2 regions of the Halobacillus sp. Marseille-Q1614 genome follow, and region 1 is predicted to be linked to the other one. Evidence: riboswitches for the same ligand, from Rfam matches in the RefSeq annotation. Region 1 holds a riboswitch; the other holds the start of a gene.
What was found. Region 1 has a riboswitch for FMN ahead of HUS26_RS03135 (ECF transporter S component). Riboswitches for the same ligand answer to the same signal wherever they lie in the genome.
Positions count from the first base shown of each region.

Region 1 (7,409 bases):
CCTCCCATCCCTAACCAGGGACGCTCTCATTTAATCGGTCTATTATCATTCTCTTTAAAAAAGCAGACCCTCTTCTATTTTATTCTCTTTCAGTCCAGGACTCAAGGAATCCTCACTATTTCCAGCATATTCTTACAAGGATTGACACTTGGGGACCCTTTCCCTAAACTTAAATTGATATTATATTACTACAAGGGAGATGAACTCCATGAGCTCGGTTCCTAACCAAAATATGAAAGCTTCCTTGAATGAACGGGACGGTTTTCAAGTATGGTGGAGATTAATGCGTCCTCATACCCTGACCGCTGCTTTTGTACCTGTTTTTATAGGATCTGTATTAGCTGCCCTTGATGGTACATTCCATTTTGGGCTGTTCTTGGCCATGTTACTAGCATCCATACTTATACAAATAGCTACTAATATGTTCAATGAATATTACGATTATGTCAAAGGACTGGATAACGAAAATTCAGTTGGAATTGGAGGGGCGATTGTAAGGGATGGAATAAGCCCGCGCACCGTGCTTCTTTTAGCCAACGGCTGTCTTGTAACTGCTGCCATTTTAGGCTTTTACATCTGTGCTTCTTCAAGCTGGTGGATCGCCGTTATCGGGCTGGTATCCATGCTGTTTGGGTACTTATATACAGGTGGACCTTACCCGATCGCCTATACTCCATTTGGCGAAGTAACTGCCGGCTTTTTTATGGGTCCGATTATTATTGGCATCAGTTATTTTATCCAGACGTTAAGCCTTAACTGGACAGTGCTTCTCATTTCCCTGCCAGTCGCTATCTTCATAGGGGCGATCTTGCTTGCCAACAATATCCGCGACCGAGTCGGCGATGCAGAGAATGGTCGCAGAACACTTGCAATCCTGTTCGGCCACCAGGGGGCTATTCGTTTTCTCACTATTATTTTTGCAGTAGCCTACATTCTTACAATAATCTATATCTTGATTGGCAGCCTGCCTGTCTGGTCCTTCATAACTTTGCTAAGTTTGAAAAAAGCAAACCAGGCAGTTAAAGGATTTATGGGGAAAAGCCAGCCTTTAGAAATGATGCCGGCGATGAAGGCGACTGCCCAAACAAACACTATATACGGCCTGATGCTTGGTATTTCCCTGCTGCTACAGTTAATTATACCTCTCTAGCACTACTTAAAAGGGGACTAATGGGGCGGGAATCACCTCGCTTTTTAGCGGACGATCGTCCAAACCTCCTTGAGAAACCCACTCTGCGGGGTCTCGGATCGTCCGTTTTTTAAGCAGGAGTCTCGCTGCTCCCCTACCCATTACGAGGAAAAAGGGGGAGGTTTGATTTGTATACATAAGGGAATTATTAAAGGAGCGATCACATGAAAATCTCAATGAACAATACACTTATGGAATCGTTAGGAATGGAAGTTGTTAAGGCGACTCCTTCAGAGGTGACTCTGAGTATGCCTGTCGATAAAAGGACGCATCAGCCGATGGGCTTTTTACATGGAGGTGCTTCCGCAGCTTTGGCAGAATCAGCCGCAAGCATCGGAGCTTTTTTAAATATAGACAGTGATAAACAACAAGTCTTTGGGATTGAAATAAATGCTAACCATGTTAAAAGCGTCCGGGGAGGCAAGGTTTATGGTAAAGCAACACCGCTTCATTTAGGTAAAACAACGATGGTCTGGGAAATTGCAATTACCGATGAAGAAGATAATCTTATCTCAGCCTCCAGGTGTACGATTGGAGTAGTAGCCCTGAAGAACTCCTAACGACAGGAAAGGAGTTTTAAATATGTTATCAGAAAAGCAGATTCAAGATTTCAAGAAGAAACTAGAAGAAATGAAAGAGGAAACCGAAGAGGATTTAGAAAAATATCAGAAGGAGAAGGCTGACGAGGACTCTTCCAGTGACTATGAAGGGGAATTATCCAGCGTCTCTGACCATCCGGGCGATTTAGGAACGTTCCAGCATGAACGTGCAAAGGAACAAACGTTACATGAACAGACAAGGGAAAAATTAATTGACATTAATGATGCTCTCCAAAGAATTGAAGACGGGACTTATGGCAAAAGCGTGGTCTCAGGAGAACCAATTCCACTAGAAAGACTGGAGGTTATGCCTACTGCCCGAATCAATGTAGACGAAACAGAAGAGCAGTCTTAATATCTTATGATAAAAAAGGTCCCTAAGGCTGTTACTGTGTTTCTTCTTATTTATGGAGCATTTTCCCTTGCAGGCTTTCTTTTTCCAATCGATGAAAACTGGTATAACCAGTTAGATAAACCAGCTTGGACCCCGTCTGGCGGTACGATCGGAATCATTTGGATGATTCTTTTCACCTTTATCGCTTTTTCAATAACTTTTGCGGTCTGGAAAATTAGCTTTTCCAGCCTGCCCAATTCTCTAATAACAGTTTTCATCCTGAATTATTTGCTCAATCAGCTGTTCAGCTTTTTCCAGTTTGAACAAAAGGACCTGCTGCTCGCTTTTATTGACTGTATTTTTGTCTCGATCACTTCTGTTATGTTATCCGTTCTTTTGTGGAAGGTCAGTAAGCTTTGCAGTCTTTTGCTCGTACCTTACATTTTATGGAGCAGTTTCGCCACCTTCTTAGCTTTTACCATCTATCGAATGAATCCAGCAGAAACGATGTTTTACTAATCAAAAAGGCAATCAAAAAAGAGCTGTCCAGCCGAGCCGGACAGCTCTTTTCTTAGGCAGCCGATGACCTCTGCCACACCTTCTGTTGAAACCAAGGTTTTAATTTAATAAAAACAGGAATGAACAGTGATCCTGCAATAATACCTTTAAGCAAATTAAACGGAAGAATTCCAACTAAAATTGTGCCCCACTTTACCTGTGCGCTCATTGTCTCCCATCCCATAAACCAGGCGTAAGCAGGAAGAATGACGAAGTAATTAAGAATACTCATGCCAACCGCCATAACGGCAGCCCCTGTAACAAGTCCAGCTATTAAACTTTTCGTGCTCTTAAACTTGTGATAAATCATAGCAGCAGGTACAACAAAGAGTGCTCCTGCTGAAAAGTTAGCTGCAACCCCAACTGGATCAGCCGCTCCTGTATAAATCAGGTACAGCAGATTTTTAAGAGCTTCCACTACAATTCCTGCAGCCGGGGTAAACATCAGCGCAGCTATCAATGCCGGCAGCTCACTGAAATCAACTTTTAGATACGGCGGCAGCATTGGAAGCGGAAAATTGAGAAACATTAAAAGCATAGAAATAGTCCCAAACAACGCCATTAGTACAAGTTTTAATAACTTTGATTCTTGATTAAAATACACTTTGTGTGCCCCCTTCATCTTTTTATATCGATTCGCATCCCAGATGAAGGTGAGCTCTATGCACAAAATAAGCCCCTAAAGCTATAAAAGCTTCAGGGGCGTCATTGTCCATAGTCAAATAAAGATAGTTGAATACTATCTTAACTGCTCGACATCTTCTCCCATCCAGACTGTAACTGTCGGCCCCGGAATTGCACCAGATCCACCGCAAGGAATATCCTTAACGGGTCACGGACTTAAAGCGTTCGCTTATTACCGCCGGTCGGGAATTTCACCCTGCCCCGAAGATTTGAATCGATATATGATTGTAGATTAATTCTATATATAATACGGGAATTGCGCAAGTATAATTTACTGGAGGTTACTGAAGAGCTGCTGGATTTGGATTTTTTCATCGTTTAGACCGTCTTTCCGGCGCTTACCTCCCATATGAAGGCGTTCATCCCTCTCTGAAAATCCCTTCCCTGATCCAATAAGCAAAAAAAGCACCCGCTCACATAGCAGGTACTTTCCTTAGTTCATCATTAATCATCGAGCGGGTTTAAACTTTCCGTTCCTGTTAAATTTTCGATCATATGGACTAAAAGATCAATTTCCTGATCGATATCCTGTAGGCTTGCTGTTTCTACCGGTGAGTGCATGTACCTTAAAGGCAAGGATACAAGGCTGACAGGAACTCCTTTTCCGGTAAGCCTCATTCGATCAGCGTCCGTTCCAGTTGCCCGCGATGTTAATTCATACTGAACTTCTAAGTTGAGAGACTTGGCACTAGATAAGAGCAGCTGATTGATTTTTCTATTAATCGGGGCGCCTTTCGCTAATACTGGCCCGCCTTCCAGCTTAACATCACCATACTTGTACGTATTTACTCCAGGATAGTCTGTCGCAAATGTGACGTCACAAGCAACCGCCATTGCCGGCTCTACACCAGCCGCTGCAAAATAAGCACCGCCCATGTTTGTTTCTTCATTAACGGTACTTGCCGCATATACGCCTACTTTCAATTCTTTTTTAGATAACCTTTTGATTACCTCTCCGACGATAAACTGCCCTGTACGGTTATCCAGGCCTCTACCCGTTATAAAACGGTCCATTAGCAGCTCTGGTTCACGCTTATAAACCGCCAAATCGCCAATGCTTACAAACTGGCTGATTTCTTCCTTCGAATTTGACCCACAGTCAATAAATAAGTCTTCTAAGCCAAAGTCACCTTTTAGTCCTCCGTGGTGCTGAGCATTCACTCCAATAACTCCATCGAGCGTTTTGCTTTCCCCAAGAACGGTCACTTTCATTCCTACAGCAGCCTTAGGATTAATCCCGCCCATCTTTTCGAAATGAAGGAATCCTCGATCGTCAATTCTGTTTATGACTAAAGCTATTTCATCACAATGACCTGCCAGCAGGACTTTAAACTTCGCATCAGGGTTCAACACGGCAATTGCGTTCCCTGCATTGTCAGTTTGTATCTTATCAGCATATGGTTCCATTTCTTTTATCCATTTCTTCTGAATGTTCATCTCCAGGCTTGAAGGAGATGGTGTTCTCAATAATTCAAATAAAAAATCCTTTTCTGTTTGATCCATATGTAATCCCTCCTTGGTTCATCTAAATTATACCATTTTAAAAGCAATAAAAAATGTGCTTAATGTTTTATCAAATAGGGTACGTAAAAGAGTATGTAATGACGAGGAGGTTTTCTTTTATGGAATTGAACGACTGGTTTTTAAAAGGGGTTACAGCCCAGGAATATGTAGATTCAATGAGCAAAAATAAAGAAAGCTTTATATATATTTATGAACATTTTAAAGTGCCGACAGAGGATGAACCTTTATTTGGTTTGCTTAGAAGTAAAAACTTACGAGCGATCATCTTAACAGAAGACTGGTGCGGAGATGCGATGCTTAATATTCCTATCTTCTTAAGACTTGCAGAAAAAGCAAGGATCAATACACACTTCCTGCAGAGAGATAAAAACTTAGAATTAATGGACCAATATTTAACGAATGGAACTTCACGATCCATCCCTAAAATTATAGTTATTGATCAGGACGGAAATGAATATTTAAACTGGGGTCCGCGGGCACCTGAGGTCCAGAAATTTCTCGATGAAGCTTCCTCCCATCTTCCAAGTGAAAATAATGAAGACTTTAAAAATAAGCAGGAAGAAATGTACCAGTTTATTACAAAAGCCTTTCGAGACAATGAAGATTTCCGCGCTTTCGTTTACCAAGACCTTAAAGAAGCGTTGACTAATTAATAATAGCGTCCTATCTATCTTATAGGATGCTTTTTTTGTAACCCTTATGTTTTATTACTGGGTAATTTATGGAAAATACCACTCCAGCCCCGCGGCATCATGTTTGAAATCATCCCCAAACAGCCATACTTAGTAAAAAAAAGAGGGGACAGCAATTATGCAGCAATGGATACGATTATATTTTCAGCTTCCTTTATTTTTAAGGCTGCTTGCCACCGTGCTCGTAATGATGATCTTCTTCGGTATGATGATTCATTTAATTGAGCCTGTGAATTTCCCTACCTTTTTTGATGGGGTTTGGTGGGCGTTTGTTACGGGAGCCACCGTGGGCTACGGTGATTATGTTCCTCTAAGTGCGCCCGGCAAAATTATGGCGATCTTTCTTATCTTAACCGGAGGAGGGCTTGTCACTTTTTATATGGCTACTTTGTCGGCAGCTACCGTTAAGCATGAACAGGATTTATCCAAGGGAAAAGTTCATTTTAAAGGAATGAATCACATTATTCTCGTTGGCTGGAATGAAAGAACTCGCCAGCTCATTGAAATGATGGAAAATAATAAATGTAACGATTATATCGTACTCATCGATCGCACGATGAACAAACTTTACGAGAACCATACTCACGTTCATTTCATACATGGCGATCCTACGATGGAAGAAACGTTAGAAAAGGCAAACGTTTCTCAAGCCAAAAAAGCAATTATAACGGCCGATCAGTCAAAAACAGAGCGGGAAGCTGACCAATCGGTTATCCACCAGATCGTTTCTTTAAAAGGACATCACCAGGATCTATTTATAATTGCAGAAGTACTTACTAACCAGCAGAGAATTAATGCTGAGCGTGCAGGCGCGGATACGATTATCCGTTCCAATGACTTTATGAGCAGCCTGCTCTACCATGAATTGTTTCACACAGCCCCTGTGGAGCCTTTTCAGCTGTTATTAGACTTATTAACAGAGCGGCAATTCCACGAAGAGCCTGTCCCTCCCTCTTTAAGAAAAGAAAAGATGGGAGAGGCGGTTGATCTTTATTTCAGCAAAGGAGAGTTCCTGATTGGTTACCGCAAAAATCAGAAACCCTCTTTCCATATAAACAGTTCGACTCCCTTAGAAGACGTTGAAACGTTTATCGTATTAATCCCGATTAGAACTTAATCGGCTTTCAACTTCCTGTAATAACTCCCGGCCTTGTGGAATGAATTTTTCAGGCACTTTGGCATCTTTATCTTTAGGTTCCTGGAATTGATCAATCATGGCGCGGAAGTTACCTTCACGAACATGATCATCGATTCCATCCTGGTAAAGATGCGTGAGCAGAAAAGGCTCTCCGACTCGTACGATAGGTGAAGAAGTAGGAGAATCCAAGTCTCCGCTTACTGCGGTAAAAGGAATCCTTAAGAAATGATAGCCTTCTTCGTTTGCCAGCTGACAATCAAAATAACCGTGATCGTAATCCCAGTTATCCGCTAATTTGAACCCAAGCGGTGTAAGCTCCTGTTCTAATGTACTAAACGAGTAAGGTTCACCTGTGAGTATTGATTCTAATGCATACATTTAATCACCCCTCTTCAATAAATCTGTTACTTTATTTTGTCCAAAAAAAAGCACCTTGCTCATCCAATTAATGGATGCAAGGTGCTTCTCTAACCCTTACAGGCGTTTTTCCAGCTCTTCTTTTTCTTTTTCGAAACCTGGTTTGCCAAGCAGTGCAAACATATTTTTCTTATAAGCTTCAACTCCCGGCTGATCAAAAGGATTAACTCCAAGGAGATAGCCGCTTATGGCACATGCTTTTTCAAAGAAATACGCCAGATAGCCAAACGTATAAGCGTCTAGTTTAGGTACGTGGACAATCAAGTTTGGAACC
Region 1 is NZ_CADDWH010000001.1:636,240-643,648, reverse strand. Features, by position in the region: gene HUS26_RS03155 (1,4-dihydroxy-2-naphthoate polyprenyltransferase) at 209-1,150, shown strand; gene HUS26_RS03150 (hotdog fold thioesterase) at 1,354-1,749, shown strand; gene HUS26_RS03145 (hypothetical protein) at 1,772-2,143, shown strand; gene HUS26_RS03140 (TspO/MBR family protein) at 2,153-2,641, shown strand; gene HUS26_RS03135 (ECF transporter S component) at 2,694-3,284, opposite strand; FMN riboswitch at 3,434-3,577, opposite strand; gene HUS26_RS03130 (M20/M25/M40 family metallo-hydrolase) at 3,809-4,867, opposite strand; gene HUS26_RS03125 (thioredoxin family protein) at 4,987-5,541, shown strand; gene HUS26_RS03120 (TrkA family potassium uptake protein) at 5,699-6,697, shown strand; gene HUS26_RS03115 (YugN-like family protein) at 6,677-7,096, opposite strand; gene HUS26_RS03110 (glucose-6-phosphate isomerase) at 7,193-7,409, opposite strand, start outside.

Region 2 (7,409 bases), 3.0 Mb from region 1:
CTTGTGGGTGCTCAGGATCGAGAAGATCATATGTTCCATAAGTGAACAGCTCATGCTTTTTCTTAAGGCTGATTAATTGCTTGTAGTAAGATAGGATCGAATCGTCATCTTTCAGCTGTTTTGCTACATTGATTTCTTTGTAATTCGGGTTTACTTTAATCCAAGGCTGCCCTGTCGTAAAGCCGGCCTGCGGTTCATCGCTCCACTGCATAGGTGTGCGGCTGTTATCCCTGGAAGTACTCCATAGAATCGGGAGGATCTCTTCATCCGTCAGCCCTTCCGCTTTTTTATTATCATAGAGATTTTTCGCGGCCACGTCATCGTAATCATCGATGGAAGGGTAAGCAACGTTGGTCATGCCGATTTCCTGTCCCTGATAAATAAACGGCGTTCCCTGCATGAGGAAGTACATCGTCGCCATCGCTGTTGCACTTTCGTACCAGTAGTCTTCATCGTTACCCCACGTCGATACGACACGGGCTTTATCATGGTTTTCAATAAACAGAGCGTTCCAGCCGTTATTCTCTAAGGCTTTTTGCCAGCGGGTAAGGGCATGCTTCAGGCCGACGACATCAAGCTGCTGCTCGGCATCCTGGTCCCACAAATCCAAATGCTCAAATTGAAAGACCATATCCATTTTACCTTCTTCACCGACCCACTGGTGAGCTTCTTCAGCACTAACCCCATTGGCCTCACCGACGGTTAATGCATTTTTCTTTCCATATGTCTTGTCTTTGAATTCTTGTAAAAACTCATGAATGCCCTCCTGGTTCATGTGCATATCAAAGGAAGACACATAAGGCTTGCCTTCAGGGTTCGGCAGGTCCGGGAAACCTTCCCGTTTTTTAATATGACTGATCGCATCGATTCTAAATCCATCAATGCCTTTATCAAGCCACCAGTTGACCGTGTCGAATAAAATATCGCGAACCTCTTCATTTTCCCAGTTTAAATCCGGCTGTTTTTTCGAAAAAAGGTGAAGATAGTACTGATCCGTTTTCTCATCGTACTCCCAGGCGGACCCTTCAAAAATGCTCTCCCAGTTATTCGGTTCCTTGCCGTCTTTGCCGTCACGCCAGATGTACCAGTCCCTTTTAGGGTTATCTTTTGAGGAGCGAGACTCAATAAACCACGGATGCTCATCACTCGTATGGTTAAGCACAAGATCAATGATTAATTTCATGCCGCGTTTATGAACCTCCTTAAGCAGCTTGTCAAAATCATACATGCTGCCAAACTCCCCAAGAATATCCTGATAGTCGGAAATATCGTATCCATTATCGTCTTTCGGCGACTTATACATCGGACATACCCATATAAAATCAATACCAAGATCCTGTAAATAATCGAGGCGCTCAATCATTCCCTGAATATCGCCGACTCCATCACCGTTTGAATCCTGAAAGCTGCGGGGATAAACCTGATATCCAATGGCTTCTTTCCACCAAACTTTTTCCATTCTAAAAAACCTCACTTTGTAGAAAACCTATTATTTTTCTTTGTATACCACTATTATTTATTGCGCAAACGTTTTCGCTGGTTGTTTCATATATTAATCGATTTTGCGGCCTTTTACAATAGATTTGGCTGAATTTTATAACAGGTCAGGAGGGGGAGGCGAAAGCCGGGAAAGTGGGCGTAAGCGCCAAAAAAACCGGTGCCGAACGCTGAAAAGAACAGCCGAACCGTCAATAGAAGGCAGCACTCCTCAAAAAGGTTTCAACAAAACATGCCCTCATTGGATAAAATCTCCTCTGTTCAGAATTCCCCTCACTGGTTATAATAGGAACAAACGTTCGCAAATGTGGAGAGTGAAGGAAAATGGATTATTCAGTTTACCCTCGTCATGATGTACTGTGCATTGATATGCGCTCCTTTTATGCCAGTGTAGAGTGTACGAGGCGGGGCCTTGATCCAACAACAGCATTGCTCGCTGTGGTAGGCGACCCGAATCGAAGCGGCAGCATTGTGCTGGCCGCATCTCCGGCATTAAAGAAAAAGCACGGCATCAGCAATGTCAGCCGTTTTTTTGAATTGCCGGATGATCCTCAGCTTGTGGTTGCCCAGGCACATATGGGAGATTACTTGGAAGTATCCGTGGAGATTACAAAAATGATGATGAATTATGTGCCGGCTGAAGCGATTCACGTCTATTCCGTGGATGAACTGTGGGTGACGATTGATGGACTGGAAAAATTATATGGATCTCCTTATGACATCGCCCGTATGATTCAGGATAATATTCGTGATCAATTCGGAATTGAGTGTGTCATTGGAATTGGCGACAATAAATTTCTAGCAAAGGTCGTAATGGATATTCACGCGAAAAAGGCGGAAGACGGGATTGCCGAGTGCCGGTATGAGGATGTGAAACGTCTGCTGTGGCCGACGCCGATTGAAGACATTTGGGGAATTGGCTCCCGCATGATGCGGAACCTAAACCGATTAGGAATCGTAACGCTCGGCCAGCTGGCAGAGTATCCGTTAAAGTATATGAAGAAACATTACGGCATTATGGGGGAACAGCTTCATTGGCATGCGTGGGGCGTGGACTTAAGTCCTGTGGTCGGGAATTTCACAAAAACAGAGCAAAAAGGGTACGGTCACGGGATCACGCTGCTTCGCGATTATACGGGAGAGGAACTGCCGACGGTTCTTCTTGATTTATGTGAGGAAGCCTGCCGCCGGGCGAGGAGAGACAGCCAGGCGGGAAGGACCGTCCACCTTTCTGTAGCTTATGCAAGCGAATTTGGCGGCGGCTTCAGCCGGTCGATTTCCATTGATCAGCCCACGAATATTACGATGGATATGTACCATATTTGTATGCGCCTGTTCCGCACATTCTACGATGGAGAGAGCCAGATTCGGCGTACGAGTGTCACCCTGACGAATCTTGAAGAAGATGTTGCGACCCAGCTCACTCTTTTTGACGACCGTCCAAAACAAAAGGACATCGGAAAAGTGATGGATCAGATTCGCGACAAGTATGGATCGATGGCTATTTTAAGAGCAAGCAGCTTTACCGATGCGGGAATTACCCCTGATCGAAGCAAAAAAATCGGCGGTCATTATGCGTAAAATCAATAAAACCAGAGCAGCATGCGCTCTGGTTTACAAGGTGCCCATGTACGTAGGCCGAGGTGTGTTAAAGGATAATCTTCACTGAATAAATAGACTTTCCTTATTTGTAGAAAGAAGCACCAACGATGATCAAAAGAATAAATAGAACAACGATTAGCGCGAAGCTGCTTCCTTTTCTGTAACCGCCGTAGCAGCCGCCGTAACCGCCGAATCCACCATATCCGTAACTCATAACCTCACCACCTTTTTTACTCGATACGATACTTTATGTGATCAAAAATAAATGGGAAAGGCATTTGACTATATCCTCTGCGAAATTCCCTCAGCCAAAAGGGAACGGTCTGGCAGATATTCGTGTTTTTCTAAGTACAGGTACGACAGACGATCATAGATCCCAACTCCTTAAATCAAATTTATCTTAATTATTCTTTAAAAATTAGTGCATAAAGTTTCACTTGCAGACTAGTTTTTATGAGATCAATAAGGAACGAATTTAATTGAAAAATAAGGAAAACATAAAAAGAAGGATAAGCTAGCTATTTTAAAAGTAAAGGAGTATGAAAATGCAGTTCAGCAAACACAGTCGATTATCGATAGCCTGACACCGAGAATAGCACAAATTGAGCAAGAGGAACCTCAGTACAAACAACAATAAAAAGTGTCTGTTATTCTAATTTATTGGCCGAATGATGGTGAACAGACCTCTGCTGATCAACTAAAGGATAAGGGGAATCATTCATGACCGCTGGTTCAGATGTAAAACAATTATTAGCCACCATCAAGAATCTTGAAGCGGGTTTATCAACGCTTGCCTTGAAGACACTTGATGAAACAGAAAAAAGGGTTTTTCATGAAGAGATGCTGAGAATGGCTGAAGTCAAAGAAGAATTGATGGAACGGATCAGGAAGAGGGGAAGGCCAGTATAAGGGGTTTTAATGAAAGGGTGATATAAATGGTGGATTGGTTGTCCGTCCTCCTGCGAGGGGTCTTGTTCTTAGTAGCCTTACTGCTAGTAACGAAGCTTTTAGGAAAGAAACAATTATCCGAGCTCTCATTTTTCGAATATGTATCAGGGATCACTATTGGAAGTATCGCTGCGGAAGTCATCATGGGACTGGAAAATAACATATGGCACGGATTGTTAGGAATAGCTGTGTTTGCTTTTATTCCTTTTCTTTTTGAAATCCTTTCATTACACAGTAAAAAAATAAGAGATTTTGTTGAGGGCAAAGGAACAGTAATTATTAAAGAAGGAAAGATTTTAGAAAAAAAGTTAAAGAAGGAAAAATATACGATAGATGAGCTTCTCCAGCTGCTTAGGGAAAAAGATGTTTTCAATATCAATGAGGTAGAATACGCCACACTTGAAGCAGACGGTAAACTCAGTGTTTTACTGAAAAAGGAGAATCGTCCTGTCACAGGGAAGGACCTTGGACTTAACCAATCCAATGAGAAAGAAACTTTTACTGTAATCATGGATGGAGAATTTCAAGACCAACAACTCGCTGCAGCTGGGAAGACCCGTGCATGGGTGGAAGGAGAGCTAAATCAATTAGGGATGCCCGTTGATAACATATTTCTTTGCCAAATTGACTCTCATGGGCAGTTTGCTGTAGATGTTTACGATGATAAGATACAAATTCCATCTCCACAAGAGAAGCCTCTTTTGCTTGCGAGTCTGAAAAAGTGCCAGGCCGACTTTGAGTTATTTGCGCTGGCTGCCAGGGATAAGGATGCCAAAAAAATATACGAAAAGAATGCTCAAAAGCTTCAAGTTTCCCTGGATAAACTTACCCCTTTACTGAAAAGTTAAATGTTAGGATAGGAGTACAACCAATATTTACTGCTGTAAAAGCCTCTCATTTTATAGATATAGATGAAAGGCTTTTATTTGTATATAACAGCTTTTTTACCCTGCTGTTTTTAAAAAAAATAACTTTTCATTCAATAGGAAGGAAGCCTAATGCGTTGCGGTTAACTTCTTTTTCGTTTATATTAGTAATACAATCGCATATATTTTCCTTCGGGGTCGGGTGAAAGTCCCAGCCGGCGGTAATGAACCTAGAGTTCCGAGCCCGCGACGGGGAGGCAGCAGCTATGCGTCTCCCCCTGATTTGGTGAATATTCCAAAGCCGACAGTGAAAGTCTGGATGGGAGAAGGAAGCAGAACGTCTGTGGTACGAATTTTCTGGATTTGTGCCCTTTATTCGGCGTACCTTATTATTTTATTGACTATAATAATTCAAAACCCTGGGGAAGTGTATCTTCTTCAGGGTTTTTAATTTTTATACGCGGAGGTGAGGAAATGGATCGCGATGAGAAATATATGCAGATGGCCATTGAAATGGCAAAAGTCACGGTCGGCCAGACGACGCCTAACCCTTCGGTCGCAGCCGTTGTCGTCTGTGATAATCAGGTGGTCGGACTTGGAGTCCACGTTAAAGCGGGAGAACCACATGCAGAAGTGCATGCTTTAAAGATGGCCGGTGAAAAGGCAGAAGGGGCAGAAATCTTTGTTACGCTGGAGCCGTGCAGCCATTACGGAAAAACTCCGCCGTGTGCGCAGGCTGTCGCAGACGCAGGGATTAAGAGGGCGGTTATTGCTTCAGGTGACCCGAACCCTCAAGTGAGCGGAAGAGGTATTGAGATGATGAAGGAGTCCGGCGTTGAGGTGAAAACAAGCGTCCTTAAGGAAGAAGCAGACCAGCTCAATCGCGCATTTTTTCACTACATCCAGTCGAAACGCCCATATGTCAGGCTGAAGTCAGCGATCAGTATGGACGGGAAAATTGCTACTTCTACTGGGGAAAGTCAGTGGATAACTGGAGAAGAAGCAAGAAAAGACGGTCATCAATATCGTCATCAATCGGCTGCTATCTTAGTAGGAGTGAACACGGTTTTAATGGACAATCCTAAGTTAACGGTTCGTCTTGAAGGCGGTGGAAAGCAGCCTGTCCGAATTATCCTCGACACTCACCTCCGTACACCTCCGGCAGCCCAGTTAATAGCGGATGATACAGCACCTACTTGGGTTTTTACAGGTTCACAAGTTGCAGAGGAAAAGATTGCTTCCTTTCAGTCTTCCTCACATGTAAAAGTGATTCAGCTTGAGACGGAACAAATCGAAATAGACGATGTTCTCTCTGTACTGGGAGAAAGAAATATTACTTCCTTATTAGTAGAAGGAGGAGCAACGATTGCCGATGCCTTTGTTCGCGCGGGGGTCGTTAATGAGATGGTCATCTATATGGCACCTAAGTTGATCGGCGGTAAAGAGGCGTTGACGTCGGTTGCCGGAAAAGGGATAAGCAACCTGAAAAACGTAGAAGAATTTGAGTTTATCTCATCAGAAATGATCGGAAAAGATATAAAAATTACAGCCGTAAAAAGGGAGGGGTAGAAATTGTTTACCGGAATAGTAGAAGAAATCGGCACCGTAAAAGGAATAAAAACAAAAACCGAAGCTATGCAGCTTAGCATCCAGGCTAAAGATATTTTAAATGACATCAACTTAGGGGACAGCATTTCGATTAACGGAGTCTGCTTAACCGTAACAAGCTATACCGATCAGAGTGCCGAGTTTGATATTATGCCTGAGACCTACAGGGCGACAAATCTACACGAATTAAACCAAGGCAGCAAGGTTAATCTCGAACGTGCAATGGCAGCAGGCGGACGCTTTGGCGGTCATCTCGTATCTGGCCACATTGATGGCACGGGACAGATCGTAAGTAAAAAGCCTGAATCCAACGCCGTCTATTATGAAATAGAATTACCTGATGAACTTATTCATTACTTCGTATATAAAGGGTCAATTGCTGTCGATGGAACAAGCCTGACAGTTTTTGGGGTGAATGAAACTCGAGTAACTATCTCGCTCATCCCTCACACGATGGACCATACTGTTTTAGGAAACAAGGAGCCGGGCGACCGGGTCAATATAGAGTGCGATATGATTGGGAAATACGTCGCTCATTTTCTCGGACAGGACAAAGAGACGAAACAGTCAACAATGTCCAAAGATTTTCTAAAAGAGAACGGATTTGCATAAATGGAAGGAGCCTCGAAATGTTCGATTCAATAGAATTAGCAATAGAGCGTCTGAAACAAGGCAAGCTGGTTATCGTCTGTGATGATGAAGACCGTGAAAACGAAGGAGATCTAATTGGTCTCGCCGAGCATGTTACCCCTGAAATGATTAATTTTATGATTACACGCGGCCGAGGACTGGTTTGTGCGCCGATTACTGGTGAATTAGCGGAAAAGCTGGAGCTGATGCCGATGGTAAATAACAGCACAGATCCACACCGTACGGCTTTTACAGTGA
Region 2 is NZ_CADDWH010000001.1:3,685,683-3,693,091, forward strand. Features, by position in the region: gene HUS26_RS18420 (alpha-glucosidase) at 1-1,459, opposite strand, end outside; gene HUS26_RS18425 (DNA polymerase IV) at 1,822-3,078, shown strand; gene HUS26_RS18430 (YjcZ family sporulation protein) at 3,182-3,313, opposite strand; partial or broken gene HUS26_RS20095 (DUF1657 domain-containing protein) at 3,638-3,736, shown strand; gene HUS26_RS18435 (DUF1657 domain-containing protein) at 3,820-4,008, shown strand; gene HUS26_RS18440 (DUF421 domain-containing protein) at 4,035-4,895, shown strand; FMN riboswitch at 5,098-5,248, shown strand; gene ribD (bifunctional diaminohydroxyphosphoribosylaminopyrimidine deaminase/5-amino-6-(5-phosphoribosylamino)uracil reductase RibD) at 5,388-6,482, shown strand; gene ribE (riboflavin synthase) at 6,486-7,133, shown strand; gene HUS26_RS18455 (bifunctional 3,4-dihydroxy-2-butanone-4-phosphate synthase/GTP cyclohydrolase II) at 7,151-7,409, shown strand, end outside.
Region 2: it holds a riboswitch for FMN, as region 1 does, so the genes downstream of both, ribD (bifunctional diaminohydroxyphosphoribosylaminopyrimidine deaminase/5-amino-6-(5-phosphoribosylamino)uracil reductase RibD) here and HUS26_RS03135 (ECF transporter S component) in region 1, are expected to answer to the same signal.